DNA from 3 places in the Pseudonocardia sp. Ae331_Ps2 genome. Region 2 is predicted to be linked to each of the others. Evidence: riboswitches for the same ligand, from Rfam matches in the RefSeq annotation. Region 2 holds a riboswitch; each other region holds the start of a gene.
What was found. A riboswitch is a leader RNA that binds a small molecule or an ion and turns the genes downstream of it on or off. The one in region 2 is predicted to bind S-adenosylmethionine.
Positions count from the first base shown of each region.

Region 1: linked by a shared signal. The riboswitch ahead of Ae331Ps2_RS22110 (isopenicillin N synthase family oxygenase) and the one ahead of Ae331Ps2_RS00590 (aminotransferase class V-fold PLP-dependent enzyme) in region 2 are both predicted to bind S-adenosylmethionine.
Region 3: linked by a shared signal. The riboswitch ahead of Ae331Ps2_RS31320 (GNAT family N-acetyltransferase) and the one ahead of Ae331Ps2_RS00590 (aminotransferase class V-fold PLP-dependent enzyme) in region 2 are both predicted to bind S-adenosylmethionine.

Region 1 covers NZ_MCIM01000001.1:4,675,928-4,685,407, forward strand. The annotation lists gene Ae331Ps2_RS22085 (cation-translocating P-type ATPase) at 1-939, opposite strand, end outside; gene Ae331Ps2_RS22090 (DUF1490 family protein) at 980-1,258, opposite strand; gene Ae331Ps2_RS22095 (YebC/PmpR family DNA-binding transcriptional regulator) at 1,547-2,296, shown strand; gene polA (DNA polymerase I) at 2,428-5,223, shown strand; gene Ae331Ps2_RS22105 (transposase family protein) at 5,352-6,176, shown strand; gene Ae331Ps2_RS34355 (putative leader peptide) at 6,316-6,387, opposite strand; SAM riboswitch class I at 6,842-6,934, shown strand; gene Ae331Ps2_RS22110 (isopenicillin N synthase family oxygenase) at 7,195-8,208, shown strand; gene Ae331Ps2_RS22115 (O-acetylhomoserine aminocarboxypropyltransferase/cysteine synthase family protein) at 8,205-9,480, shown strand, end outside.
Region 2 covers NZ_MCIM01000001.1:115,586-125,065, reverse strand. The annotation lists gene era (GTPase Era) at 1-347, shown strand, start outside; gene recO (DNA repair protein RecO) at 368-1,204, shown strand; gene Ae331Ps2_RS00615 (hypothetical protein) at 1,428-1,790, shown strand; gene Ae331Ps2_RS00610 (isoprenyl transferase) at 1,844-2,644, shown strand; gene Ae331Ps2_RS00605 (hypothetical protein) at 2,641-3,057, shown strand; gene Ae331Ps2_RS00600 (DUF2795 domain-containing protein) at 3,096-3,473, opposite strand; gene Ae331Ps2_RS00595 (hypothetical protein) at 3,545-4,213, opposite strand; SAM riboswitch class IV at 4,287-4,401, shown strand; gene Ae331Ps2_RS00590 (aminotransferase class V-fold PLP-dependent enzyme) at 4,445-5,803, shown strand; gene Ae331Ps2_RS00585 (Fur family transcriptional regulator) at 5,813-6,265, opposite strand; gene Ae331Ps2_RS00580 (helix-turn-helix transcriptional regulator) at 6,262-6,639, opposite strand; gene Ae331Ps2_RS00575 (antibiotic biosynthesis monooxygenase) at 6,746-7,075, shown strand; gene Ae331Ps2_RS00570 (glycine--tRNA ligase) at 7,280-8,686, shown strand; gene Ae331Ps2_RS00565 (hypothetical protein) at 8,762-8,962, opposite strand; gene Ae331Ps2_RS00560 (CNNM domain-containing protein) at 9,051-9,480, opposite strand, start outside.
Region 3 covers NZ_MCIM01000001.1:3,921,707-3,931,186, reverse strand. The annotation lists gene Ae331Ps2_RS33860 (hypothetical protein) at 1-11, opposite strand, end outside; gene Ae331Ps2_RS18880 (LysR substrate-binding domain-containing protein) at 108-983, shown strand; gene Ae331Ps2_RS18875 (ABC transporter substrate-binding protein) at 995-1,981, opposite strand; gene Ae331Ps2_RS18870 (amino acid ABC transporter ATP-binding protein) at 2,017-2,796, opposite strand; gene Ae331Ps2_RS18865 (amino acid ABC transporter permease) at 2,793-3,752, opposite strand; gene Ae331Ps2_RS31320 (GNAT family N-acetyltransferase) at 3,749-4,270, opposite strand; SAM riboswitch class I at 4,492-4,584, opposite strand; gene Ae331Ps2_RS18855 (ABC transporter ATP-binding protein) at 4,742-5,590, opposite strand; gene Ae331Ps2_RS18850 (glycine betaine ABC transporter substrate-binding protein) at 5,571-6,611, opposite strand; gene Ae331Ps2_RS18845 (ABC transporter permease) at 6,608-7,459, opposite strand; gene Ae331Ps2_RS18840 (OsmC family protein) at 8,160-8,645, shown strand; gene Ae331Ps2_RS18835 (LLM class flavin-dependent oxidoreductase) at 8,756-9,480, opposite strand, start outside.

The sequences.
Region 1 (9,480 bases), 4.6 Mb from region 2:
CCGGCCGATCGCGGTGTCCTGGCCGACGGCCGTCGCCCGGACCACGATCCGCCCGCGCAGCAGCACCGACCCGGCGTGCAGGGTGTCGCCGGGGGCGACCGAGACCGGCAGCTGCTCGCCGGTGATCGCGGCCTGGTCGGCGACGCCCTCGCCCTCGACGACCTCGCCGTCGACGGGCAGCACGATCCGCTCGTGCACCACGACCTCGTCGCCCACGGACAGGTCCGCGATGTCGACCTCGACCTCGACGGTGCTGCCGTCGGGGGCGAGCGTCCGGGTCCAGGTGCGGGTGGTGGCACCGGTGAGCAGCTCGGAGATGGCGCGCCGGGAGCGGCGCAGCGTCAGGTCCTGGAGGTACTCGCCGATGTTGAGCAGCCACAGCACGGTCAGCGCGACGACGTTCTCGCGCAGCACCAGGCTCGCGACGGTCGCCGCGGACACCAGCGCGTCGGTGCCCGCGCCCTTCCCGCCGGCGAGCGCGCGCAGCGCCCCGCGCAGGAACGGGTAGCCGGTGAAGATCGTGACGCCGGTGGCGACGGTGCGGCTGGCGGGGCCCAGCAGCGGCGGGCGGCGGAGCGCGTAGCGGCGGAATCCCAGTGCGGCGAGCGCGACGCCACCGACGACCAGGCGGGCCAGCTCGCCGTTGTGCTGGTCGGCCGAGCGCGGTGTGCGCGCCGCGGTGGCCTCCGGCTCGGCGCCCAGGCCCTTGCCGATGGCCTCGACGAGTTCGACACGGTGGCAGCCGGGGCGGTACCAGACCACGACGTTGCCGGTGCGCGGGTAGGCGTGCACCTGGCGCACCCCGCCGACGTGGTCCAGCTCGTCCTCGACGGCCACGGCCAGCGCCGTCCGCCCGCGCAGCGCGGGGACGGCGAAGCGGACGCGGCCCGCGGCGTCACTGAGGACGGTGGCCTCCGGGCCGGCGGTGTCGCTGCTCACGGTCTCGCTCGTCTCGCTCGTCGTGCCCGGAGGACCGGGATCAGTGCTCGTGGCCGTGCCCGTGCCCGTTGCCCGGCGCGGGGGCCTCCTCGCCGATGCGGCCGCGGGCCTCGGAGACGATGTCGGCGGTCGCCAGGCGGGCCTTCTCGGCGCCGGTCTCCGCGGCGCGGGCGCCCTTGAGGCCCCAGGTGGTCACCGAGACGGCGGCCTCGCGGACGGCGCCGGAGCGTGCGACCTTCTTGACGCCGTCGTAGGCGACCGCGCCGGCCAGCCCGCTCACGACGAGCCCCACGGCCTTGCCTGCCACTGCTCCGAACACGTGCGCTCCTCTCGCGACCGGCGCCCGGTGCAGGTGCCGACAACGGTTGTCAGAGTAGTCCTCGCCGGGTTCCCGACGGGACGTGGTGGCGAACCATAGCGGTTCATGCATGTGTCCTCGTGGGGCGGGGTCTGCTCGGGCCCGACCCGGCGCGGAGCCGCGTCGTCGGTAGCATTGACGGGTTCCCGCAGGTCGGCCCGACCGCAGCTCGCGCTGCGGGGCGTCGGACCTGCCCCTCACCGCGCGTCGTGTGCGTGGTGCGAGCACGAGAGGTGGGCAGACGAGCCGATGAGCGGTCACTCCAAGTGGGCGACGACCAAGCACAAGAAGGCCGTGATCGACGCCCGCCGCGGCAAGATGTTCGCCAAGCTGATCAAGAACATCGAGGTCGCGGCCCGGACCGGCGGCGGTGACCCCGACAGCAACCCGACGCTCTACGACGCCATCCAGAAGGCGAAGAAGAGCTCGGTCCCGAACGACAACATCGACCGTGCGGTCAAGCGTGGTTCGGGTGCCGACGCCGGTGGCGCCGACTACCAGACGATCACCTACGAGGGCTACGGCCCGAACGGGGTCGCCGTGCTGGTCGAGTGCTTGTCCGACAACCGGAACCGGGCGGCGACCGAGGTCCGGACCGCGATGACCCGCAACGGCGGCACCATGGCCGACCCGGGGTCGGTGGCGTACCTGTTCAACCGCAAGGGCGTCGTGGTGCTGCCGAAGGCCGACCTGTCCGAGGACGACGTGCTGATGGCCGTCCTCGACGCCGGCGCCGAGGAGGTGAACGACCTCGGCGACAGCTGGGAGGTCGTCTCGGAGCCGACCGACGTCGTCGCGGTGCGCACCGCGCTCCAGCGCAGCGGGATCGACTACGACTCCGCCGAGGCGGTCTTCGTCCCGTCGATGCAGGTCGAGCTGGACGCCGAGGGCGCGAAGAAGGTCTTCAAGCTGATCGAGGCGCTCGAGGACTCCGACGAGGTCCAGAACGTCTACGCCAACTTCGACGTCTCCGACGAGGTCATGGCCGAGGTCGGCTGAGCGGCGCGTCCCGTCCCGGTGCGGTCGTCCCCCTCGTGGGGCGGCCGCACCGTCGTCTCCGGGGCCGGCCCGTCCGGGAGCCGACCCGCGGCCGCGTTCACTGTCGGGGGTCGGTTCTAGACTCGCCGCCGATGAGCACAGCGACGCAGGGCACCCAGAAGTCGGCCTCGGCGAAGAAGAAGGCACCGGCGAAGCCGCGCCTGTTGCTGCTCGACGGCCACTCCCTGGCCTACCGGGCGTTCTTCGCGCTGCCCGCGGAGAACTTCCGCACCGGAACCGGGCAGACCACGAACGCGGTCTACGGCTTCACCTCGATGCTGATCAACCTGCTGCGCGACGAGGAGCCGACCCACCTCGCGGTGGCCTTCGACGTGTCCCGCACGACCTTCCGCTCCGAGCGCTACGCCGAGTACAAGGCGAACCGCTCGTCGACGCCGGACGACTTCCGCGGCCAGATCGACCTCATCAAGGAGGTCCTGGGCGCGCTGAACATCCCGGTCTTCGCCGTCGACGGGTACGAGGCCGACGACCTCATCGCCACCCTCGCCACCCGGGCCGAGGCGCGCGGCTTCCAGGTGCTCATCACCACCGGGGACCGTGACGCGTTCCAGCTGGTCACCGACGACGTCACCGTCCTGTACCCCAAGCGCGGCGTGTCCGACCTCGGCCGGATCGACCCGGCCGAGGTCGACAAGCGCTACGGGCTCACCCCGACCCAGTACCCGGACTTCGCGGCGCTGCGCGGCGACCCCTCGGACAACCTGCCCTCCATCCCCGGGGTGGGGGAGAAGACCGCGGCCAAGTGGGTCCGGGAGTTCGGTTCGCTCGCGGAGCTGACCGACCGGGTCGACGAGGTGAAGGGCAAGGCCGGGGACAACCTGCGGGCCAACCTGGCGAACGTGCTGCTCAACCGCCAGCTCACCGAGCTGGTGCGCGACGTCGACCTCGGCGCCGACCCCGAGGAGCTCGAGCTGCGCCCCTGGGACCGGGACGCGGTGCACCGCCTGTTCGACGAGCTGGAGTTCCGGGTGCTGCGCGAGCGGCTGTTCTCCACGCTGTCCTCCGCCGAGCCCGAGGCCGAGTCCGTCTTCGAGGTCGCCGGCGAGGTCGTCGCCCCCGGCGCGGTGCGGGCCTGGCTGGACACCCACGCCCGCGACGGCCGTCGCGTCGCGGTGAGCTTCGCCGGGGTCACCGGCCCGATCGCCGGGCGCGACCTCGACGGGATCGCGCTCGCCGCGGGTGAGCCGACGGTCGAGCAGCGGGCCGCCGGCGCAACCGCGGGCGTCCCGGCCGCCGGCTACCTCGCGCTGACCGGCCTCACCCCGGACGACGAGGCGGCGCTGGGCGACTGGCTCGCCGACCCGTCCGTGCCCAAGGCCGCGCACGACGTGAAGCCGGTGCTGCACGCGCTGCGTGCGCGGGGCTGGACCCTGGGCGGGCTGACCAGCGACACCGCGCTCGCCGCGTACCTGGCCAAGCCGGGGCAGCGGACCTTCGACCTGGCCGACCTCGCGCTGCGCTACCTGCGTCGCGAGCTGCGCACCGAGGAGCCCGCCGACGGTCAGCTGTCGCTGCTGGGCGGCGAGGAGGAGGCCGACGCCCGGGCCGCCGAGCAGGAGATGCTCGCGGCCTCGGCGATCGCCGAGCTCGCCGACGCCCTCGACGCCGACCTCGCCGAGCGGGGCGGCAGCGAGCTGCTGGCCGACCTCGAGCTGCCGCTGGCGTTCGTACTGGCCGACTGCGAGGCCGCCGGGATCGCCGTCGACGGCGAGACCCTGTCCGACCTGGAGTCCGACTTCGGCACCCAGGTCCGGGAGGCCGCGCGGCAGGCCTACGAGGTGATCGGCAAGGAGATCAACCTCGGCTCGCCCAAGCAGCTGCAGGTCGTGCTGTTCGACGAGCTGGAGATGCCCAAGACCAAGCGCACCAAGACCGGTTACACCACCGACGCGGACGCGCTGGCGAGCCTCTACGCGCAGACCGAGCACCCGTTCCTGCAGTTCCTGCTGCAGCACCGCGACGCGACCCGGCTGAAGGTGACCGTCGACGGGCTGATGAAGTCCGTCGCCGAGGACGGCCGGATCCACACCACGTACTCGCAGACGATCGCCGCGACCGGCCGGCTGTCCTCCACCGACCCGAACCTGCAGAACGTGCCGATCCGCACCGCCGCCGGGCGCCGGATCCGGGACGCCTTCGTGGTCGGGTCCGCGCCGGACGGCACGCCGTACGCCGAGCTGCTCACCGCGGACTACAGCCAGATCGAGATGCGGATCATGGCGCACCTGTCCGAGGACGCCGCGCTGATCGAGGCCTTCCGCTCACAGCACGACTTCCACGCCGAGACCGCCGCCCGGGTCTTCGGCGTCGCGGCCACCGAGGTGACGCCCGAGCAGCGCGCCAAGATCAAGGCGATGAACTACGGCCTGGCCTACGGGCTGTCGGCCTACGGCCTGTCCGGGCAGCTGCGGATCTCCACCGAGGAGGCGAAGGGGCTGATGGACGACTACTTCGCCGGGTTCGGCGGAGTGCGCGACTACCTCGCGGGAGTCGTCGACCAGGCCCGCAAGGACGGCTACACCGCCACCATCCTCGGGCGGCGGCGCTACCTGCCCGACCTCACCAGCGACAACCGTCAGCGCCGGGAGATGGCCGAGCGGATGGCGCTCAACGCCCCGATCCAGGGCAGCGCCGCGGACATCATCAAGGTCGCGATGCTCGGGGTGTACCGGGCGTTGCAGGCCGAGGGGCTGCGCAGCCGGATGCTGCTGCAGGTGCACGACGAGCTGGTCCTCGAGGTCGCCGAGGGTGAGCGCGAGGCCCTGGAGGCACTCGTTCGTCGGGAGATGGCGGCCGCGGCGGACCTGTCGGTGCCGCTGGAGGTGTCGGTCGGGTCCGGCCGCAGCTGGGACGCCGCGGCGCACTGAGGTGTTCTCAGTAGCGGGGTGGCAGGTCGTGGCGACACGCCGAGGGTGGTGAGATGAGCGGGAACGGGGCAGGACCCCGGTAGATCGGTTCGGTCCAGCACAGATCGACACCGTCACCGAGGTCCTGCATGTCTGATCCTGTCACCTACACCGCTGTCCTCCCGATCGGGGAGCGCACCGTGGCCTATCTGGCGCGGCTCCTGGTCCTTCAACGCCGTCGACGTGGCACCCGGCGGCGGGCGTTGACCCCGTTCGCCCAGGCAGTGCTGGTGATCCGCTGGTTCTGTGATGCTACCCGGGTCCGATGTTTGGCCGGTGACAACGCGATCAGCACTGCAACGGCCTACCGTTACCTGCACGAAGGCATCGACGTCCTCGCCGCGGCCGCACCCGGCCTGCACGGAGCCCTGCTCGCCGCCCGCACAGCCGGGCACACCCACGTGAATCTCGACGGCACCCTGATCGCCACCGACCGGTGCCGCGCGCTCGGCCTCACCCCCGGGGTCGACCTGTGGTGGTCGGGCAAGCACCGCCGCCACGGCGGGAACATCCAGGTCCTCACCGCACCTGATGGATGGCCGCTATGGACCAGCGACGTGCGGCCGGGCCGCGAGCACGACACCCGCTGCGCCCGTACCCACCCCGGGCTGCTCGAGGGCCTGGCCGCGTTCACCGACGACACCCACGCCGCGCTGGGCGACCTCGGCTACGAAGGCGAAGCCGACCGGCTCACCGTGCCCATCAAACCCGTCCCCGGCCGCGGGCAGACGGTCAACCAGCGCACCGTCAACACCCTGCACTCAGCCCTTCGTGCTCTGGCCGAACGCGGAAACGCCCTGCTCAAGACCACCTTCGCCGCGTTGCGGCGAGTCACGCTATGTCCCTGGCGCACCGGCGCGATCACCGCAGCTGCGCTCGTACTACTCCACACCGAGTACGACCGCACGACATGATCAACCCGCTACTGAGAACACCTCAGTGAGCGACCGTCACGAGAAGTGTCGGCCGAGATGGGGGTATCAGCAGGCAGCGGCCAGAGAAGGCGGCTCGCGCCGCAGGCCGGTCAGGCTCTGCGGGAACAGCTCGGAAAGATCAACAGACCGAGGAGGAGACGCGACAGAAATCGACGTGTGCGCGCGATGTCAGCGGCAGTCGAATCGTCACGCCGCGACGCTAACCGACGCGCAGTAGTTGGGGCAACCGTCGAGTATGTGCGGCGCGCCTCACCTCGATTCGGTGAAGCTGTTCCGGTGATCGGGCTTCCTGTTCGGTCGGAGTCACCCGAAGATCGGCAGCGGGTATCGCTCTCGGATCACGGGTACCTCGCGGGCCGGGACGGCGACGAGCCACGAGAACTTGTCGGGCGCACCGCGGGTGACAGCGTGACTGCGCGGATGGCACCTCGACGCCCCGGAGGACACGGGATGGTGGGACGGGTCGTCGTGGTCGGGGGCGCCGCGCGGCACCGCTGGCGAACTCACCGCACTCGCGGAGCGGCTGGGAGGGATGTCGGCACGTGGCCGGCTGGCCTGCCGTCCGGACGTCTGCGCCGTTCAGCGAACGGGTCTGTGGGCGGGATCGGCTTGACATCGGGTGCGGCGCGGAGGTTGGGTGAAGTCGTCCATCCAGAGCGGCCGAGAGAACCGGCTCGACGACGCCGCAGCAACCACGTCCCCACGGGCGCAGGTGCTTCCGCCGGAAGCGATGGGGGAGCCGTGCGCCAGTGGATCCGGGGTGTCTGGTCCCGGCGTCGGCACGTGGACTACTGCCGGACGGGGACCGCGCTCTGTCGGTGAGGACCGACCTCGACCCGCCCGTCCTCGGCGAGCTGGTCGTCGCCGAGGTCGCGCACCGCCCGGCCGCCGCGCGGTCCGTTCTGCTGCGGACCCCGCGGGTGCGTCCGGCTGTCTGACTCGTTCCCGTCCTGCCGATCTGTCGACAGACCGGCGGGACACGACACGTGAGGTCGCCATGACCGACACCCTCCCCGTGATCGACCTCTCCCGCTTCCGCGCCGGCCCCGGCGAGCGTGCCGCCGTGCTCGCCGAGCTGCGCTCCGCGGCGCGGGAGGTCGGCTTCTTCTACGTGACCGGACACGGAGTCCCGGACGAGGTCACCGCCGGGATCGACGCGCTGGCGCGGCGCTTCTTCGCGCTGCCCGTCGAGCAGCGGCTGGAGATCGAGAACGTGCACTCGCCGCAGTTCCGCGGTTACACCCGCACCGGTACCGAGCACACCGGCGGCACCGCGGACTGGCGCGAGCAGATCGACATCGGCCCCGAGCGGGAGCCGGTGACCCAGGGCCCGGGCGACCCGGACTGGGTCCGGCTGATCGGGCCCAACCAGTGGCCCACCGCGCTGCCGGAGCTGCGCGAGACCGTGCTGACCTGGCAGGCGGAGGCGCTGCGGGTCAGCCGCGAGGTGCTGCGCGCGCTCGCCGCCGCGCTCGGGCAGGACGAGGGCTACTTCGACGCGTGGTTCGACGAGGAGTCCTCCCTGCACGTCAAGATCGTGCGGTACCCCGGGCGCCCGGAACCGGACTCGGACCAGGGCGTGGGTGTCCACAAGGACTACGGCTACCTCGCGCTGCTGCAGCAGGACGCGGTCGGCGGACTGCAGGTCGAGGGCCCGGACGGGCGCTGGATCGACGCCACCCCGGTCCCCGGTGCGTTCGTGGTCAACATCGGCGAGATGCTGGAGATCGCCACCCAGGGCTACCTGACCGCGACCCGGCACCGGGTGGTCAGCCCGCCGGTCGGGGTGGACCGCTTCTCGGTGCCCTTCTTCCTCGGCCCGCGGCTCGACGCCGTCGTCGAGCCCCTGGAGCTGCCCGCCGAGCTGGCGGCGCAGGTCCGCGGGGTCAGCGAGGACCCGGACAACCCGCTGCACGCCCAGTTCGGGGAGAACGCGGTCGTCGGATGGCTGCGCTCGCACCCGCGGGTGGCCGAGAAGTACTGGTCGGACGTGCTGGCGAGGCGCGCGTGACGTCGTTCGCCACGAGGCAGCTGCACGCGGGGGCGGTCCCCGACCCCGCCACGGGCGCCCGGGCGGTCCCGATCTACCAGACCACCTCCTATCGCTTCACCGACAGCGCGCACGCCGCGGCCGCCTTCGCGCTCGAGGACCTGGAGAGCCACGCCTACACCCGGCTCTCCAACCCGACGACCGCGGTGGTGGAGGAGCGGCTGGCCGCCCTCGAAGGGGGCGCCGCGGCAGTGGCGGTGAGCAGCGGGCAGGCGGCGACGTCGCTGGCGCTGCTGAACCTGGCCCGCGCCGGGGACCACGTGGTCGCCGCGGCGAGCCTCTACGGCGGCACTCATACCCTGCTCTCCTCGACCTTCGCCGACCTGGGGATCTCGGTGACCTTCGTCGAGGATCCCGACGACCTCGACCAGTGGCGGTCCGCGATCACCGCGCGGACCCGGGCCCTGTTCGGCGAGAGCATCGGAAACCCGCTGGGCAACGTCCTGGACCTCGCCGGGGTCGCCGCGGTCGCCCACCAGGCCGGGCTCCCGTTCGTCGTCGACAACACGGTGCCCACCCCGTACCTGCTGCGCCCGATCGAGCACGGGGCGGATGTCATCGTGCACTCGACGACCAAGTTCCTCGCCGGACACGGGACCGCGATCGGGGGGATCGTGGTCGACTCCGGGCGGTTCGACTTCGGCCGCCATCCCGACCTCTGGCCGGGGCTCACCGCACCGGACCCCACCTACGGCGGCCTGTCCTTCCACGCGCAGTTCGGTCCGCTCGCCTACGCCCTGCGGCTGCGGACCCGGCTGCTGCGCGACCTCGGTCCCGCGCCCTCGCCGTTCAACGGGTTCCTGCTGCTGCAGGGGATCGAGACCCTCGACCTGCGACTGGCCCGGCACGTCGAGAACACCCAGGCCGTGGCCGAGTTCCTGGAGGCGCACCCGGCGGTGGAGGCCGTGCACTATCCGGGTCTGCCGTCGAGCCGCTGGTTCGAGGCCGGTCGCCGGTACCTGCCCGCGGGCGCGGGCGCCATCGTGGCGTTCGAGATCCGCGGGGGCCGCGAGGCGGGCGCCCGGTTCGTCGACGGGCTGCGGCTGTTCACCCACCTGGCGAACATCGGTGACGTCCGCAGCCTGGCCATCCACCCGGCGTCGACCACCCATGCCCAGCTCGACCCGGCGGCCCAGCTCGCGAGCGGGGTCACCCCCGGCCTGGTCCGACTGTCGGTGGGCATCGAGGGGATCGCCGACCTGCGGGCGGATCTCGAGCACGCTCTGGAAGGGC
Region 2 (9,480 bases):
ACGGCGACCTCACCGACGAGCCGACCGACGTGCTCGTGGCCGAGCTCGTGCGGGAGGCGGCGCTGGAGGGCGTGCGCGACGAGCTGCCGCACTCGATCGCCGTCGTCGTCGAGGAGACGATCGAGAAGAAGGACCTGCTGGAGATCTACGCGATCATCTACGTCGAGCGGTCCAGCCAGAAGGGCATCGTGATCGGCAAGGGCGGTGCCCGGCTCAAGCAGGTCGGCAGCGACGCCCGTCGCCAGATCGAGAAGCTGCTGGGCACCCGGGTGCACCTGGACCTGCACGTGAAGATCGCCGAGGACTGGCAGCGGGACCCGAAGCAGCTGCGCAAGCTGGGGTTCTGAGGAGAACCTAGACTGGGTGGATGGCCCAGCTCTACCGCGACACCGGGATCGTGCTCCGGGTGCAGAAGCTGGGCGAGGCGGACCGGATCATCACGATGCTGACCCGTCAGCACGGCAAGATCCGGGTGGTCGCCAAGGGCGTGCGCCGCACCCGGTCGCGGTGGGGCGCCCGGCTGGAGCCGTTCAACCACGTCGACGTCCAGTGCTACACCGGGCGCACGCTCGACGTGGTCACCCAGGCCCAGACCGTCGACGCGTTCGCGCCGGCGATCGTCGCGGACTGGTCGGCCTACTCCTGCGGCTGCGCGATCCTGGAGACCGCGGACCGGCTGGTGTCCGAGGAGGGCGAGCCGAGCCTGCGGGTCTACCTGCTGCTGCTCGGTGCCACCCGGGCGCTGGCCGACGGCGCCCGCGAACCGGCCCTGGTGCTCGACGCGTTCCTGCTGCGGGCCATGAGCCATGCGGGGTGGGCGCCGTCGCTGTCGGACTGTGCGCGCTGTGCGACGCCCGGCCCGCACCGGTCGTTCACCGTCGCCGGGGGCGGCATGGTGTGCCCGCGCTGCCGCCCGCCGGGTTCGGTCACCCCGGCCCCCGAGACGGTGGCCCTGCTCATGGCGCTGCTGCACGGTGACTGGGACACCGCCGACGCCTCGGGCACCCCGACCCGGCGGGAGGCCAGCGGCCTGGTCGCGGCGCACCTGCAGTGGCACCTGGAGCGCCAGCTGCGCTCGCTGCCCCTGGTCGACCGCCGCGCCCGGGTCCGGCCCGCCGCCGTCGTCGCGCCGGGTGCGCCGGGGACCGCCCCGGAACCGCCGGACGGCGGTGCGCCGACACCTCCGGACGCGCTGTCCGACTAGTGCGATCGGCCCGGTGTCCCGATCGGGCTGCCGTGAGCGGCCCGTATGCTTCGTCGAGCGGTTGACGTTCCCGGTGCGCCGCCCGCCGCGGTGCCGCCGGTCGCGGCGCACGGCGCTTCCGCCGACTCCACCGGGTGAACGTCGCTCAGGACAGGCAACCGGTTGCGCGGTCTCGTTATCCTCCTGTGATCGAGGGGACCCCAGCCCCGTCGGAGAGGCAGTCGTGAACCGACCCCACACACCGCCGCCGGACGACGACCACACCGCTCGCACCCATCGTCTCCCGGCCGCGACGCAGCGGATCCCGGTGCCGCCCACCCAGCAGCTCCCGGCCCGCACCGAGGTCATGCCGGAGTCCCCGCAGGACGGGCCGACCCGTGCGATGCGTCAGGTCCGGGCCCGCACCGAGGACGGCGCCTGGCCGGCCATCCCGATGCTGCCGGTGATCCGGCCCGACGAGTCCGAACCGCTGTCGGAGGTCGACCGGGTCCACGGGCACCGCGGGATGCGCCGGCTGCGCGAGACCATCGAGCGGCTGGAGGACCCGGCCGTGCCGGCCTGGCCCCGGCCCGACCAGCGCGACTGAGCCCGACCACCGCGGCCGAGCCCGGCCATCGGCCCCGACGTAGGGTCGGTGACGTGCCGTTCCAGCCTCCCGCACCGCATCCGTCCGGTGCCCGGCCCCCGGCGATCCCGCCGGAGCTGGTGCCGGGCCACGTCGCCCTCGTCATGGACGGCAACGGCCGCTGGGCCAACGCCCGTGGTCTGCCCCGCACGGAGGGGCACAAGCGGGGCGAGGCGTCGCTGATGGACGTCGCCCGCGGCTGCATCGACCTCGGTGTGCGCTGGCTGTCGGCGTACGCGTTCTCCACCGAGAACTGGCGGCGCAGCCCCGACGAGGTCCGGTTCCTGATGGGCTTCAACCGCGACGTCATCCGCCGCCGCGTCGACGAGATGGACGCGATGGGGGTCCGGGTCCGCTGGGCGGGCCGCCGCCCGCGGCTGTGGCGCTCGGTGATCAAGGAGCTGGAGATCGCCGAGGAGCGCACCCGCGGCAACGACGTGCTGAATCTGACCATGTGCGTCAACTACGGCGGCCGCGCCGAGATCGTCGACTCGGTGCGCCAGATCGCCCGGCTCGCCGCCGAGGGCCGGATCAACCCCGACAAGATCGACGAGCGGATGCTGGCCCGCCACCTCGACGAGCCGGACATGCCCGACGTCGACCTGTTCGTGCGCTCCTCGGGGGAGCAGCGGACCTCGAACTTCCTGCTCTGGCAGAGCGCCTACGCCGAGATGGTCTTCCTGGACACGCTGTTCCCGGACTTCGACCGGCGCCACATATGGCAGGCGATCGAGATCTACGCACGCCGGGACCGGCGTTTCGGCGGGGCCGTGGACGCCGCGACGGGCGACGCCGCGACGGGGGTGACACCGTGACCACCGATGTGATCACGGGGATGCTCGCCACCGCGAAGGGTGCGCTGGAGCGGTTCCACGACGTCACCGCCGACGACGACGGCGCGCTGACCTTCGCCCACGGCGGCGTGCTGTGCGTGGTGCAGGGGACGGAGCTGGAGGAGGGGCTGCCCGTCCTCAACCTGACCTGCGTCGTGGCGTGGGACCTGCCGGACTCCGCCGACCCGGAGCACGACGTGCCGCGACGGGTCGGGCTCGGGGTGGGGGAGGGCCTGTTCGGCACGCCCCGGGTGGTGCGCGGCGAGCGCGGCTGGGACGTGACGCTGCGCTACGCCTTCCCCGCGGCCGGGCTGGGCGAGGGTCCGATGGGGACGCTGCTCATGCTCGTCGTGTCCTCCGCGTCGAGCATGCGGGCCGAGCTCGTCGGCGGCTGACCGGCCGGCCAGGGCGGTGCCCGCCCCGGCCGCGCGGGTCACTTCTTGCGGTTGGTGCCGAGCTCCTCGGCGATCGGGTTGACCGGGTCCACGTCCTTCGTGGACTCCGACAGCCCGGGACGGGTGTGCTCGGTGCGCCGCTGCGCGCGCAGCTGCTCGGTCTCCTCGGCCGACTCGTCCGCGGTGTCGCCCGAGGTCTGGCGCGCCGGGTCGTCGTCGGCCAGGTCCACGGCGGCCACCACGGCGGCGATCGAGGCGTAGTGCTCCTCGGCCGGCACCGCCCGCAGGGCCTCGACCGTCGCGGCGTCGGCCTCGTTGCGCTCGGCGGTCCACGCCAGGTCGTCCTTGCCGGCGGGGAACTCCAGGCCGTGCAGGGCGGTGCGGACGGCGTCGGACGTCGTCGTGCGAGTGGTCATGAGGTCACCTCTCGTCGGGATGTGTCCCGACCGGGTAGCCGCTGTGCGCCGGATGATGCATCCGGCGGGGATCAGTTCCCCGGGCCGTCCGCGGTGCCGTCCCGGGTCACCGCGTCCTCCGGGGCCGCCTCGCCGCTGCCGTCGAGGTGCACCAGCGGCAGCCCCGCCAGCTGGCCCGCGGTCATCCCGTGCGCGACGCCGAGGACGTCGTTCTGGGACTTCTTCATCCGGGCGTCCACCAGGCCGGACAGGCTGTAGGCGACCCGGCCGAGCAGCCGGACCGTCGTCTCGTCGACGAGCGGGCGCGGGGTGGAGACGACGGCGACGCCCCGGGGCGTCCCGTCGTTGGACTGGGCCACGCCGATCGAGTACGACTCGCGCGGGTTCACGTGCCGGGAGGCGTAGTGGTCGCGGAGCTTGAACACCATGTCGTGGAACCCGCTGACGTCCCCGTCGAGCTCCAGCGACGTCAGGTCGTCGGTGGTCAGCGTCTTCGTCCGGCCGGAGAAGCACCGCACGTAGCCGATCAGGGCGCCGGTCCACAGGGCCTCGACCAGCGCTGGGTCGGCGTCCACCCGCACCGGCCCGGACTCGGGTCCGCCCAGGGCGGTGACCAGGTGCTCGCAGCAGCGCAGCACGTACTGCAGGTCCTCGAAGACGGCGGCGAGCTGGGCCAGCTCGCCGGACTCCGGGACGTCGATCCGCCGGACCGTGGTGGGCGCGGGGTGCGTGTCCGTCATCGGTCAGACGCTATCCGGGGTGGCGATGCTCACGTGTCTCCATCTGAGACGGTCTGCTAGTTTCGTCGCCGAAGGTCACGAGTGCCAGCGCGAAGCCCCGGCTCGCTGGACGGCAACCCTCCTCCGCGGTGGGGTGCCCCGGGTGATGACCGGGCCGACGCGACACCCGCAGTCGGCAAGCGCGGATCCGTGCGCCACGCCGGGTCCCCGAGATCGGCCGGAGGCCCGATCATGACCCTCGCCCTGCCACGTCCCGTCCAGCACGCCCTGCCCCGCGTCGTCGGTGCGGACCTCACGGTCCCGCTCGTCGACGGCCGGTGGGCCCGCTACTGCGACCTCGACTCCGCCGCGTCCGCGCCGGCGCTGGAGCCGGTCGCCGCGCACGTCGCCGAGGTGCTGCCGTACCACGGCAGCGTGCACCGCGGCGCCGGCTGGACCTCGAAGGTCTGCACCGCGCTCGTGGAGAACGCCCGCGCCGACGTCGCCCGGTTCGTCCGGGCCCGCGCCGACGACGTCGTGGTGTTCACCCGCAACACCACCGATGCGCTCGGCCTGCTCGCCCGCGCCGTCCCCGGCCCGGTGGTGACGCTGGACCTGGAGCACCATGCGACGCTGCTGGCCTGGCGCGACCGCGAGCACCGCGTCGTGCCCGCCGCCGCCACCCTTGCCTCGACGCTCGATGCGTTGCGGGCCGAGCTCGCCGCCCGTCCCGACGCCGCGCTGGTCGCGGTCACCGGGGCGTCCAACGTGACCGGCGAGCTCCTCCCGGTCGCCGAGATCGCGCGGATCGCGCACGCCGCGGGTGCCCGGCTGTGCGTCGACGCCGCCCAGCTCGCCCCGCACCGGCGCGTCGACCTGGCCGGGTGGGACGCGGACTACGTCGCGCTGTCCGGGCACAAGCTCTACGCGCCCTACGGCGCCGGGGTCCTCGTCGGCCGCCGGGACTGGCTCGACGCCGCCGAACCGCACGTCGCGGGCGGGGGAGCGGTCCGATCCGTGTCCGTCGCCGACGGCCCGGGCGGCGGCACGGTCACGGAGTGGCTGCCGTCGCCGCAGCGGCACGAGGGCGGCACCCCGAACGTCCTCGGTACCGCCGCACTCGGCGCGGCCTGCCGGACCCTGGACCCGCTGATCGACGACATCGTGCCTGCCCACGAGCGCGAGCTCGCCGACCGTCTGCACGCCGGCCTGGCGACGGTCCCCGGCCTGCGGGCCCTGTCCTGCTTCGACGACGCGGGCGACCGCACCGCGACCGTCTCGTTCACCCTGGGCGAGCTGCCCGCCGGGCTGGTCGCGGCGGCGCTGTCGGCCGAGTACGGCATCGGGGTCCGCGACGGCCGGTTCTGCGCCCACCCGCTGCTGGCGCGGCTCACCGGCGGCCGCGACGCCGTGCGCGCGTCGCTGGGCCTGCGCACCGGCTCCTCCGACGTCGACCGGCTGGTCGACGCGCTGACCGATCTGGCACGGCGCGGCCCGGCCTGGACCTACGCCCTCGTCGACGGCCGGTGGGCGCCGACCCCGGACCCGCGCCCGGCGGACCCGTTCGCCCGCGACCGGGAGCTGCCCGCCGTCCCCGGCTGCGGGGACTGAGCCCGGGCCTCAGCCCGCCGAGCAGCGGCCGCAGAGGCCGAAGATCTCGAGGGTGTGCGACACCTCGGTGAAGCCGTGCTTCTGGGCGACCGACTCGGTCCAGGACTCGACCGCCGGCCCCTCGATCTCAACGGCGGCGCCGCACCGGCGACACACGAGGTGATGGTGGTGGTGCTCGGTCTCGCAGCGCCGGTAGACGGCCTCGCCGGACGCGACCCGCAGCACGTCGACCTCGCCGCCGTCGGCGAGGGTCTGCAGGGTCCGGTAGACCGTGGTCAGGCCGATGCCCTCGCCGGCGCGCCGCAGCTCCTCGTGGATCTCCTGGGCGGACCGGAAGTCGTCCAGCCGGTCCAGTAGCGCGGTGACGGCGGCCCGCTGCCGGGTGGCGCGGATGCCGCGCGGCCCGGCGGTGGACCGCTCGGTGACCGCCGCCGCGGTCGTCCGGCCGGTCGTCTCCGTCACGTGTCCTCCTCGACGTGGGCGACGGCGTCCACCACGATGTGCGCCAGGTGGTCGTCCACCAGCGAATACAGCACCTCGCGGCCCTTCCGCTCGCCCTCGACCACCCCGGCGGCCTTGAGGACCCGCAGGTGCTGGCTGATCAGGGGCTGGGTGACCCCGAGCGCGTCCACCAGGTCGTGGACGCACCGCGAGTGTTCCAGCAGCTGCAGCACGATGGCGATCCGGACCGGTGCGGCGAGTGCCCGCAGCAGGTCGCCCGCGGCGGCCAGCGTGCGCGGGTCGCGGGTCGGGCCCGGCTCGGGCGCGGGGTGGTGGTCGTCGTCCGCGCCCGGGCCGGCTCCCGGTGCGTGCGTGGTCTGGGCTGCGGCAGACATGTGGTGGACCCGTCCGTTCCCCCGGAGGCGGCGGCCACACCCTCCGGCGCTGCTGTGCCGTACAGGCCGCACCCGACATGGTAGGCGTGTTCGTTATCGTCGCGCCGTGCTGCTGGTCTGCCGCTTCCGCGTGTCTCCCTCCGAGGAGGCCGCGTTCACCGCGCGTGTGGCCCGCGCCCTGGAACTCCTCGCCGCCCGGCCGGGCTTCCGCGGGGGTGAGGCGGGCCGGGCGATCGAGGACGCCGGGCAGTGGGTCCTGACCGTCCGCTTCGACTCCGTCGACGCCTACCGGCGTGCCCTGGGGCCGTTCGAGGTCCGCGAGCACGTGCACCCGCTGCTGGCCGAGGCCGACACGACCACCGAGGCGACCTACGAGTCCCTGGTGACCGTGACCCCCGGCGCCGCGCCCGTCCACCACCCCAGCCTGTTGAGCTGACCCTCGGACCTCGCGCACCGTCCTGCGACCTCGCAGCCGTTGCACACGGTGCGAGGTCGCAGGAACCTGTGCGAGGTCGGTCGGGCGGAGCCACCGCGGCGGGGTCGGGGGGCAGGGGCAGGGAGTGGGGATACATGGCGGGTCGGTAATCTGGGATGCCCCGTATCCGGGGACCTCCGAACCACCTTCTCTGGAGCGCCGCCAGTGGCCAGCAAGCCCACCTCAGCCAAGATCGAGACCATCGTCGCGCTGACCAAGCGGCGCGGATTCGTCTTCGCCTCCGGTGAGATCTACGGCGGTACCCGGTCGGCGTGGGACTACGGGCCCCTCGGCGTCGAGCTGAAGGACAACATCAAGCGCCAGTGGTGGAAGAGCATGGTGACCGGCCGCGACGACGTCGTCGGCCTGGACTCCTCGGTCATCCTCCCGCGCCAGACCTGGGTCGCCTCGGGCCACGTCGGCACCTTCTCCGACCCGCTGGTCGAGTGCGAGTCCTGCCACAAGCGCTACCGCGCCGACCAGCTCGCCGAGGAGTTCGCCGAGCGCAAGGGCCGCGACCCGGAGCAGGCCGACCAGAACGACCTCTCCGAGGTCCCCTGCCCGAACTGCGGCACCCGCGGCCGGTTCACCGCGCCCCGCGAGTTCAACATGATGCTCAAGACCTTCCTCGGCCCGGTGGAGTCCGAGGAGGGGCTGCACTACCTGCGCCCGGAGACCGCGCAGGGCATCTTCGTGAACTTCCTGAACGTGCAGACGACCTCGCGCAAGAAGCCGCCGTTCGGCATCGGCCAGATCGGCAAGAGCTTCCGCAACGAGATCACCCCGGGCAACTTCATCTTCCGCACGCGCGAGTTCGAGCAGATGGAGATGGAGTACTTCGTCGAGCCCGGCAGCGACGAGGAGATCCACCAGTACTGGATCGACGAGCGCACCCGCTGGTACACCGACCTGGGCATCTCCTCGGAGAACCTGCGGCACTACGAGCACGCCAAGGAGAAGCTCTCCCACTACTCGAAGCGCACCGTCGACATCGAGTACCGGTTCAACTTCACCGGCCAGGAGTGGGGCGAGCTCGAGGGCATCGCGAACCGCACCGACTTCGACCTGACGGCGCACTCGAACCACTCGGGCGTCGACCTGTCGTTCTACGACCAGGCCTCCGACACCCGCTACAAGCCGTACGTGATCGAGCCCGCCGCCGGTGTCGGCCGGTCGATGATGGCGTTCCTGATCGAGGCCTACACCGAGGACGAGGCGCCCAACGCCAAGGGTGGTGTGGACAAGCGCGTCGTGCTGAAGCTCGACCGCCGGCTCGCACCGGTCAAGGCCGCGGTGCTGCCGCTGTCGCGCAACGCCGACCTGTCGCCGAAGGCGAAGGACCTGGCCGCGCAGCTGCGGAAGAACTGGAACGTCGACTTCGACGACGCCGGCGCCATCGGCCGCCGGTACCGCCGCCAGGACGAGATCGGCACCCCGTTCTGCATCACGGTCGACTTCGACACCCTCACCGACCAGGCGGTGACGATCCGCGAGCGCGACTCGATGGCGCAGGAGCGGGTCGCCCTCGACCAGGTCGAGACCTACCTGGCGACGCGCCTGCTCGGCTGCTGAGACGACGCTGGGACCAACCCGCGCCACGAACGCCCCCACCCGGATCCCGGGCGGGGGCGTTCGTCGTCGAGGGGGTCAGCGCCGGTAGGCCAGCAGCTGCACGCCCAGCTCGGCCTCGGTGCGGCGCACCTCCTCCAGCTGCTCGGCGGACAGCGTGGCGTAGGGCGACTCGGGTCGGTAGGCCACGAGCGGGCCGCCGATGCGGTCCTCGAGCTGCCTCAGCCTGGCCAGTGCCGCCTCGTCGAGATCGGCGGGGCGCAGCGTCGGAGCGGTCATCACAACCTCCGTGGGTGATCGGGAGGCGACCCAGGGTAGGGCGGTCCCGGACCGGGCGCAGCTCGGGCACCCGGTCCGGGGAGTGCTCCTACACCGGCTCCGGCAGCAGGCGTTCCACCAGGTCGGACAGGGTCACGATGCCGACCGGGCGGTCGTCGGACTCCACCAGCGCCAGGTGCGCACGCTGCTCACGCATCGTGTTCACCGCTGTGTGGTACTGCGTGTCCGCCGGCAGGGTGAGCAGCGGGCGCATCAGGTCCCGGGCCCGGGTCTCCGGCGCCCGCGTCAGCGTGTCGCGGACGTGCACGTACCCGATCGGGGTGTCCCCGTCCCAGACGACCAGCCGGAGGTGGCCGGTCCGGCGACAGGTCGCCTGGACGGCGGCGACGTCGTCGTCCGCGGCGACCCCGGAGGGCTCGCGCGCGAGCTCGCCCAGGGGGGTCCGCTCCAGCTCCAGGGCCGTGACCAGCTGGTCACGGCGCCCCTGGTCGAGGGTGCCGGTCTTCGCCGAGTGGTCG
Region 3 (9,480 bases), 3.8 Mb from region 2:
GGGCGGGTCATGCCCACCATCACAGACGGCCGGGGCGCCCGGGTCCAACGACGAATGCGCATCACAACCGATCGCGATCCGCGATCATTGTCGGTAGCCTCGGTACCGTGCCCGCCGTCCTCGACATCACCGCGCTGCGGAGCATCGTCGCCGTCGCCGACCAGGGCGGGTTCCACCGCGCGGCGCAGTCCCTGACGTTGTCCCAGTCCGCGGTCAGCCAGCACGTCCGTCGCCTGGAGAAGGCCGTCGGACGCCCGCTGGTCCGCAAGGACGGCCGGGTCAGCCGGTTCACCGCCGAGGGCGAGGCGCTGCTCGGCGAGGCCCGTCGCATCCTGGCCGCCCACGACGACGCACTGCGCCGTCTCGGCGTCGGCGACACCCGCGAGTCCCTGGTGCTGGGCTCCACCGAGCACGCCGCGGACGAGCTGCTGCCCCGGGTCATGGAGCGGCTGCAGGAGGTGTTCCCCGGTACCGCGGTGCGCTTCCGGCTCGACCGCTCCAGCCGGCTGAACGACGCCGTCGACCGCGGCACGCTCGATCTGGCGATGTACATCGGCGACGTGGTCGAGGGCCCCGGCGTCGCCGCCGGGGCGATCCCGCTGACCTGGTACGCGGCGCCGGGCTGGCGTCGTCCCGCGGACGGTCCGGTGCCGCTGGTCGTGATCGACTCGCCGTGCACCATCCGGCGTCGCGCCCTGCAGACGCTGTCCGCCGCCGGGATGGCGGCGACCGTCGTCGGGGAGGCCGCCTACCTCGCCGGGGTGCTGAACGCGGTGCGCGGTGGTCTGGGGGTCGCGCTCGTCGCCGGGCTGGGCGACCCGCCCGAGGGGCTGGAGGAGTGCACCGACCTGCCCGGGGCGCCGTCGGAGCCGCTGCACCTGCGGGTCCGGGCCGGGGCCGACCCCCGGCTGGTCGAGACGGCCAGCGCGGCGCTGGCCGCGGTGCTGCCGCCGGCCGGGGACCACCCGCCCCCGGCCGGCTGACCGCTCGCCGCTCAGGACGCCGCCCGGCGCGGCAGCCCGGGCGGGTTGATCCGGGAGTCCTGCAGCGCCTCGTTCTCCAGGTGCCACCGCGCCAGCACCTCGCCGTACTTGCCGCTCGCGATGAGCGCGTCGATCGCCTCGTGGATCGGGCCGACCAGCCCGTCGCCGCGGCGGGTCATGGCCGCGATGTCGGCCTGCACTCCCCCGCCGCCGCCGTTGAGCGAGCCGACCGCCTTCGTCGTGCCACCGGTGGCGACGTGGTAGGCGACGCCGGGGTTCGGGCCGAGGTAGGCGTCGAGGCGTCCGGAGTCCAGGGCGAGGTAGTAGTCACCGGTGTTCTGGTAGTACTGGATCGTCGCCGGTGCGACCCCCGCCGCCTCGTTCTGCCGGTTCCACTCGACCAGGATCTGCTCCTGGTTGGTGCCGGGCGCGACACCGATGGTGAGCCCGGAGATGTCGGCGGGCTTCTCGATCCGCTCCACCCTCCCCGCGTTGCGGGCCTCGAAGGTGACGGTGTCGACGCGGTAGGTCGCGAAGTCGTACTTGTCCTTGCGCTCCTCGGTCACGGTGATGTTGGAGAACCCCGCGTCGTAGGTGCCGGACTCGACCCCGAGGAACAGGTTCTCCCACGACGTCGGCTGCAGGTCGAGCCGCAGCCCGAGCGTGTCCGCGACGAGCTGGGCCAGGTCCGGCTCGACGCCGATGACGGTGCGGTCGTCGTCGGCGCGGAAGGACAGCGGCGGGTTCCCGCTGCCGGTGGTGGCCACGGTGAGCTCTCCCGACTCGCGGACCGCGGCGGGGACCGTCGCGGCGATGGCCTCGATGCGGTCCGCACGGACACGGTTCTGCTCCGGGCTGGTGTTCACCGCCGTCCCGGGGTCCACCGGGGCGGCCTGGTCGGGATCGGCGCCGGCGCAGCCGACGGCGGCGACCAGGGGCAGGACGAGGGCGACGGCCGCGAGGCGCAGGTGGCGCAGCGGCCGGGGGATCCGGGACATCGATACTCCTGTGGGGAGGTCGGCGCAGACCGGGGTCAGCGCAGGACCGCGCCGAGGAAGGCGCGGGTACGGGGTTCACGCGGGGTGTCGAGCACCGCGGCGGGCGGGCCGGACTCGACGACGCGGCCCTCGTCGAGGAACACGACGGTGTCGGCGACCTCGCGGGCGAAGCCGATCTCGTGGGTGACCACGACCATCGTCGTGCCGTCCCGGGCGAGATCGGAGATGACCTCGAGGACCTCGCCGACGAGCTCCGGGTCGAGCGCGGAGGTCGGTTCGTCGAACAGCAGCAGCTGCGGGTGCAGGGCGAGCGCGCGGGCGATCGCGACGCGCTGCTGCTGACCGCCCGAGAGCCGCCGCGGGTACTCGTCGGCCTTGTCGGCGAGCCCGACCCGGGCGAGCAGCTCACGGGCCTCGGCGTGGACGGTGGCACGGTCGCGGCGTTGCGCCGACAGCGGCGCCTCGACGACGTTCTCCAGCACCGTCAGGTGGGCGAACAGGTTGAAGCTCTGGAACACGAAGCCGATCCGGCTGCGCCGGCGCAGGATGCGCCGCTCCGGCAGTTCGTGCAACCGGTCGCCGACCCGCCGGTAGCCGATCAGCTCGCCGCCGACCCGGACCGTGCCGCGGTCGACCTTCTCCAGGTGGTTGATGGTGCGCAGCAGGGTGGACTTGCCCGACCCGGACGGCCCGATGACGACGGTGACCTCGCCGGGGGCGACGGTCAGGTCGACCCCGCGCAGCACCGGCAGCGGACCGAAGCTCTTGTGCACCCCGCGCAGCTCCACCATCGGGGCAGTGCCGGCGGCGGTCATGCCGTGGCCCCCCGCCGGCGCCGTCCGGACACCGCGGCCCGCGCGCGTTGCAACGGGGTCGGTGGCAGCGTGCGCTGCGCGCCGCGGGCGTAGTACCGCTCGACGTAGAACTGGCCGACCGACAGCGCACTGGTCAGCACCAGGTACCAGACGGCGGCGACCAGCAGCATCGGGATGACCCGTCCGGTCCGGGTGTAGATGACCTGCACCTGGTAGAAGAGCTCGGACAGCGCCATGATGTAGACCACCGAGGTGCCCTTGACCAGGCCGATCAGCTCGTTCGCCGCGGTCGGGACGATGATCCGCATCGCCTGCGGCAGCTGGATCCGCCGGAACCGGCGCCAGGCCGGGATGCCGAGCGCGGTGGCGGCCTCCAGCTGGCCGGCGTCGACGCCCAGGAACCCCGAGCGCACGACCTCGGCGGCGTAGGCGGCCTGGTGCAGGCCGAGCCCCAGCACCGCGGCGGTGACCGGGCTGACCAGCTCCATCGTGCCGAACTCGACGAACGACGGACCGAACGGGATGCCGATCGAGAGCCGGTCGTAGAGCAGGGCGAGGTTGTACCAGAACAGCAGCTGCAGGATCAGCGGCACGGACCGGAAGATCCAGATGTAGGTCCAGCTGACCGAGCGCAGCAGCGGGTTGGGCGAGAGCCGCATCACCGCGAGCACCGTGCCGAGCACGAACCCGACGACGATGCCGAGCACCGTGAGCTGCAGCGTCAGCAGCACCGCGTTCACGATGGACGGGGCGAACAGATAGCGGCCGACGGTCGGCCAGTCCCAGGCCGGGTTGGTGACCAGCGCGTTGACCGCCATCGCGGCCAGGACCGCCACCACCGCGGTCCCCGCCCACCGCCACGGGTGCCGGGCCGGGACGACCCGCAGGCCGGCGTCGTCGTCCCCGGTGGGCGGGACGGCGCCCGGGGCGGCCCGGGCCTCGGTGCGGCTGCTCACGCGAAGCCCCCGGTCAGGTACTTCTCGAACGGGTGCGGCCCGACCGTCTCCGGGTGCAGGGTCCGGTCGTAGAGCGGCGTGTAGCCCGCGGCGAGGTAGAGGTGGCGGGCCTCGGGCTGGCGCGGACCGGTCGTCAGGTAGATGCGCCGGTAGCCGCGGGCGGCGATCGTGTCCTCCAGCTCGGTGAGCACCCGGCGGGCCAGGCCGCGGCGGCGGTACGCCGAGCCGGTCCAGATCCGCTTGAGCTCGGCGGTGTCGGAGTCCCACCGGCGGAAGGCGCCCCCCGCGACGGGGGTACCGCCGTCGAGCAGCAGGACCACCCCGCCGGACGGTGGGGCGAACCGGCTCGCCTCGCGGAGGGTCTCGGCGTCGAGGTCGCCGAGGGTGTGGCCGTAGCGGACGCCGTACTCCTGGTCGAGCTCGACCAGCATCGGGCGGACGAGCGGGTCGGTGTAGGCGACCCAGCGGACCTCCGGGCGGGCGGAGGTGGTGGGCGGGGCGGGGTGGAGCGCGGTCACGGTGGGGACCTCTCGGTGCGAGCGCTGCCCTCGGGCAGGCGGGGACCGGCCGGCCGCGGTGGCGGGCGGTCCGGTGCGGGGCACGGGTGGAGAGGTCAGCGACAGAGCGCGGCGCCGGTGCGGCACAGGTCGACGTGCCGGCGACGGACCCAGCGCAGCCGGATCCGGGCCCGCTGCCCGGCGTCGGGCCGGTGCCTCGCGGGGCGGTGGGGCATCGGGGTCTCCCATCGGACCCGGCGGTAGCACCCTGCCCGGAACGGGGCGGGTTGCTGCGGCGTCGACGAGCCGGGACTCTCGACCGCTCTGGATGGACCTCACCACTGCAGCCGACGCACCGATCCGGTGTCAAGCGCGGACCGGGAGATCGGTCGTGGCATCACAGTGGGACGGCACGGTGCCCGGGCGCAGTGGCGCACCCCGTCGGCGCGGGCGGATCGCCGGACGACCCACCCGCGCCGCGGAGCGGGGTGCTCAGGTCGCGGCGGCCTCCTTCACCGCCGCCCCGACCCGGGCCCGCAGCTCGGCGAACTCCGGCGAGCCGCGCAGCGCCTCGGCGTCCACACCGGAGCGCGGCAGGTCGATCCGCAGGTCCAGCGCGATCCGTCCGGGGCGGGCGGTGAGCACCACGACCCGGGAGCCGAGGAACACCGCCTCGTCGGCGGAGTGGGTGACGAACACGCTGGTCCGGCCGGTCTCGTGGCTGACCCGGCGCACGTCGTCCTGCAGGCGTTCGCGGGTGAGCGCGTCGAGCGCGCCGAAGGGCTCGTCGAGCAGCAGCAGGTCCCGGTCGGCGGCCAGCGCCCTGGCGATCGCGACCCGCTGCTGCTGGCCGCCGGAGATCTCCCAGATCCGCCGGTCCGCGACACCGGTGAGCCCGACCCGCTCCAGCAGCCCCTCGCGGGCCACGGGACGGTCGGACGGGTTCACCCCCGCGTACTTCAGGGCGAGGTCGACGTTGCCGCCGACGCTGCGCCACGGGAACAGCCGCGGCTGCTGGAACACCACGCCGGCGCCGACACCCGGCTCGGGTGCCCGGCCGGCGACGGTCAGCGTCCCGTCGGTGGGCCGCTCGAACCCGGCGACCAGCCGGAGCAGAGTCGACTTGCCGCAGCCCGAGGCCCCGACCAGCACCAGGAACTCGCCGCGCTCGACGGTCAGGTCGAGCGGTCCGAGCGCGTGGACCCGGTCCCGGCGGCCCGGGTAGGAGTGCCCGAGCCCGGACGCGGCGATCGCCGGCACTCCCTCCCCCGCCGCGGCCCCGGTGTCGGGGTCCGTATCAGTGTCGGTGTCGGCGTCGGTGTCAGCCTGCGGCGAGGACATCCGGGAGACCCTTCGTGTAGATCGCCTTCTGGAAGGTCGCGAGGTCCGGCGCCGTGGGGATCTGCTTCTGCGCGGCGAGGAACTGGGCGGCGCTCTGCAGGTTCTGGGCGAGGTTGCCCGGGGCGCCGTCGGTGCCGAGCCACTCGGCGGAGGCCAGCTCCTGCGGGGACAGGAACACGCCCTGCTTCAGCTGGGACGCGGCGTTCTCGGGGGTCGTGCCGATCTCGGCGGCGACGGCCTGCGCGGCGGCCTGCGGGTCGTTGCGCACGGTCTCCAGGGCGCGGGCCTCGACCTTGCGCCAGGTGTCGACGACCTCGGGGTGCTGCTCGGCGAACGGGGTGGAGACCACCCCCAGGTCGAGGGTCGGCTTGCCGGCCGTGGCCAGCTCGCGGCTGGTGACCAGGGTCTTCCCGGTCTTGCGGAGCTCGTCGAGGGTCGGCAGCCAGGTGTAGACGGCGTCGACGTCGCCGCGCTCCCAGGCAGCCAGCGCGGCCTGCGGCTGCAGGTCGATCAGCTGCACGTCGGTGGGCTTCAGACCGGCACGGTCGAGGGCGGCGAGCAGGCTGTAGTGCGAGGTGGACGCGAACGCGGTGGCGACCCGCTTGCCGCGCAGCCCCGCGACGTCGGTGATCCCGGTGGCGTTGCGGGCGACGAGCGCCTCGTTGTCGCCGGCGACGTCGAGCACGAACGCGACCTGGTACGGGATGTTCAGCGGCGCGGAGAGCCCGCGGGCGACCGGGCTGGACCCGATCGCACCGAAGTCCAGCTCACCGGCGACGAACGCGGTGTTGATGTCCGCGCCGGAGTCGAACTTGGTCCACTGCACGTTCCAGTCGGGCAGGGCGTCCTCCAGCCAGCGGTTGTGCTTGGCGACCAGGTCGCCGCTGGGGAAGCTCTGGTAGGCGATGCGGATGGTCGGCTTGCCGGAGTCCTGCCCGGCAGGGCCGACGGCGCAGCCGGCGAGGACGCCGACAGCCAGCAGGCCCACGAGCAGTGCGGTCAGTCGGGTGCGGATGGTCATGCTCGTCCCCTCCACGGAACGGTGCGGCGCTCGACGGCGCGCAGCAGCGCGTCGATCACCAGGCCGGAGATGCCGATCGCGAAGATGCCGACGAGCACGACCGGGGTGTTGTTGTAGTTGCTGGCGTCCTTGACCATCCCGCCGATGCCGGGGATGCCGTTGAACAGCTCGGCCGCGACGACCGAGGAATAGGCGATGCCGACGGCCAGCCGGATGCCGGTGAAGGTCTCCGGCAGCGCCGACGGGACGATGACGTCCCGCACCACCTGGCCGCGGGTCGCGCCGAGCGCGCGGGCCGCCTCGACCAGCCCGACCGGTGCGGCGGCGACGGCCGCCGTGGTGGCGACGGCCGCCGGTGGGAAGGCGGCGAGCGCGAGCAGGGTGATCTTCGGTGCCTCGTCGATGCCCAGCCAGATGACCAGCAGGAAGAGGTACGCCAGCGGCGGCAGTGCCCGCAGGAACGTCAGCCACGGCTCCAGGACCCGGCGGACCCAGCCGACGGTGCCCATGAGCAGACCGACCAGCACACCGACGACCACACCGAGGACGACACCGGCCAGGACCCGGCGCAGGGTCATGTAGAGGTGCTCCCACAGCAGGTAGCCGCCGTAGCCGCGGGTGCCGTCGTGGGTGGTCGACACCTCCACGAACGCGCGCCACACCGTCGACGGGTACGGCACGAACGTCTCGTTCCAGACCCCGCTCGCCGCGGCGGCCTGCCAGACGGCGAGGAACACCAGCACCGACAGGACCGGCAGCAGCGCGGTACGGGGGTCGAACGCCAGGCGGCGCGGGGACGGGGGTGCGGCACGAGCCGCACCGGACGGAGTGTCGGTGGACGCGGACACGGTGGACCTCTCGGCGGGCACGGGGCGCGGACCGGCGCCGGGGTGGGCCGGGTCGTCCGCGCGCGGACGACGTGCCGGGGGCGGCCGCAGGCGCGGCCGTCGGCACGGGTGCGGACGAGGGCTCCGTCGTCTGAGGGCTCGCCGGTCACGGTTCGGGTGCAGCTCGCCCTCCACCGGGGCCCGCGGGAGCAGGGGCCGGCGGGCCGGACGGGGCGTGCACGGTCAGCGGCAGCCGACCGTGCACGGGGGACGGTGGCCGGACGTCGCGCGTCCTGCCGTCGTCCCCGCGGCACCGTAGAACAGATACCGGACGGCTGTGCCGCGGACAAGGACGGACCCACTGTCAGGAACACCACGCACCGGCCCCGTAACACCGGCCGGACCGTCCCGGTCTCCCGACCGGCGGGGCGGAGACCCACGTTGTCCGGACCGCGACCGTCGTTCGTCCACCGACCGGACGGGGGGGGCGGGCGTGGCTTGCCGCCCGTGGAGCGGATCAGACACGATCGCTCCCATGACCGGAACCGCGCGTCTCGTCGCGCGCCTGCACGTGGACCTGGGTCGTACCCGGTCCGCACTCTGTCGCTGACCCGGTCACCCCCTCGGCCCGCAGCCCCACCGCACCCCCGCCCGGCGGCGGTGCCGGCCCGCTGCGCGCACGCCCGTTCCCGCCGCACCGACCTCGTCCGGGAGGACACCCATGACCGCAGTCCGTCCGAAGCAGACCGTCGTTCCGTTCGTCGTGCACTCCGAGGGCACCGGGGTCTTCCAGACCCTGCGCCCCGAGGGCGACGTCGGGCACGTCTTCACCGCCGACGCCTACCCGGCCTTCGGCGGTGCCGACTCCGCGCCCAGCCCGCTGTTCTACGCACTCGGCTCCCTGACCTCGTGCAACCAGGTGACGGCGAGCCTGGTCGCGAAGGACCTGGGGATCCGCCTGGGCCACTGGACCTTCGAGGTGCGCGGTGACCTCGACACCGCGGTGCTCGTCGGTGGCGCCGAGGGCAACGCCAACTTCGACCGGGTGCAGGTCCGGGCCACCGTCGAGACCGACGCGACGCCCGAGCAGTTCGAGCGGCTGGTGTCGGAGACCGCGCGGCGGTGCCCGGTCACCCAGCTGTTCGAGCGCAGCGACCTGGAGTTCGCCAACGACTGGACCCCGGTGGCGCTGCCCGACGCCGGCTGACCCGGCACCGCCGTCCCGCTCCCCGCACCGCACGGGCGGGCCGGTCGCGCTGGACCAGTGCGACCGGCCCGCCCGTCGCGCCGGGCACCGGCCGGTGGGAGGGGCCGGGGTCAGGCGGCGGCGGTGAACCCGGCCGCACGGCCGGCGTCGTCGGGGCCCCACAGCGTCGTCGACACCTCGCGACGCACCAGCGGCACCACCTCGGTCGCGAACCGGGTCAGCACCTCGTGCTGGCGTGCGTAGGGCAGCACCGGGTTGACCGACACCGACTGGACGTCGTGGCCGTAGGCCCCGTGGTAGTCGAGGATCTTCGCCGCGACCCGCTCCGGGCTCCCGACCAGCGCGGGGCCGTCCGCCACCGCCTCCTCGACGGTCGCGAACGAGGTGGCCTTGCCCGGACGGTCGTCCCCGGCGTGCGCGGCCCGCATCTTCGCGGCGAACCCCTCGTAGACCGGGCGGTACTCCGCGATCGCCTCGGCGTCGGTGTCGGCGAGGAACAGCCCGCCCGAGCCGGAGCCGACGTAGCCCAGCGCCGGGTCGTGGCCGTGCTCGACGAGCTTCTCCCGGTAGCGGTCGATGAGGACGCGGTAGTTCTCCCGCGGCTGCAGCGCGTTCGCCGAGAAGATCGGGTCGCCCCAGCGGGCGGCGAGGTCGACGGCGACGGTCGAGGTCGCCGAGCCGTGCCAGATCCGGAACGGGCCCGCGAACGGCCGTGGGAAGGTCGTCACGCCCGCCAGGTCGGCGTGGTGGGTGCCCTTCCAGTCCACCCCGTCCTCACGCAGCAGGCGGCGCAGCAGCTCGTAGTTCTCGGTGAGGTACTCGTACTGGCGGCCGA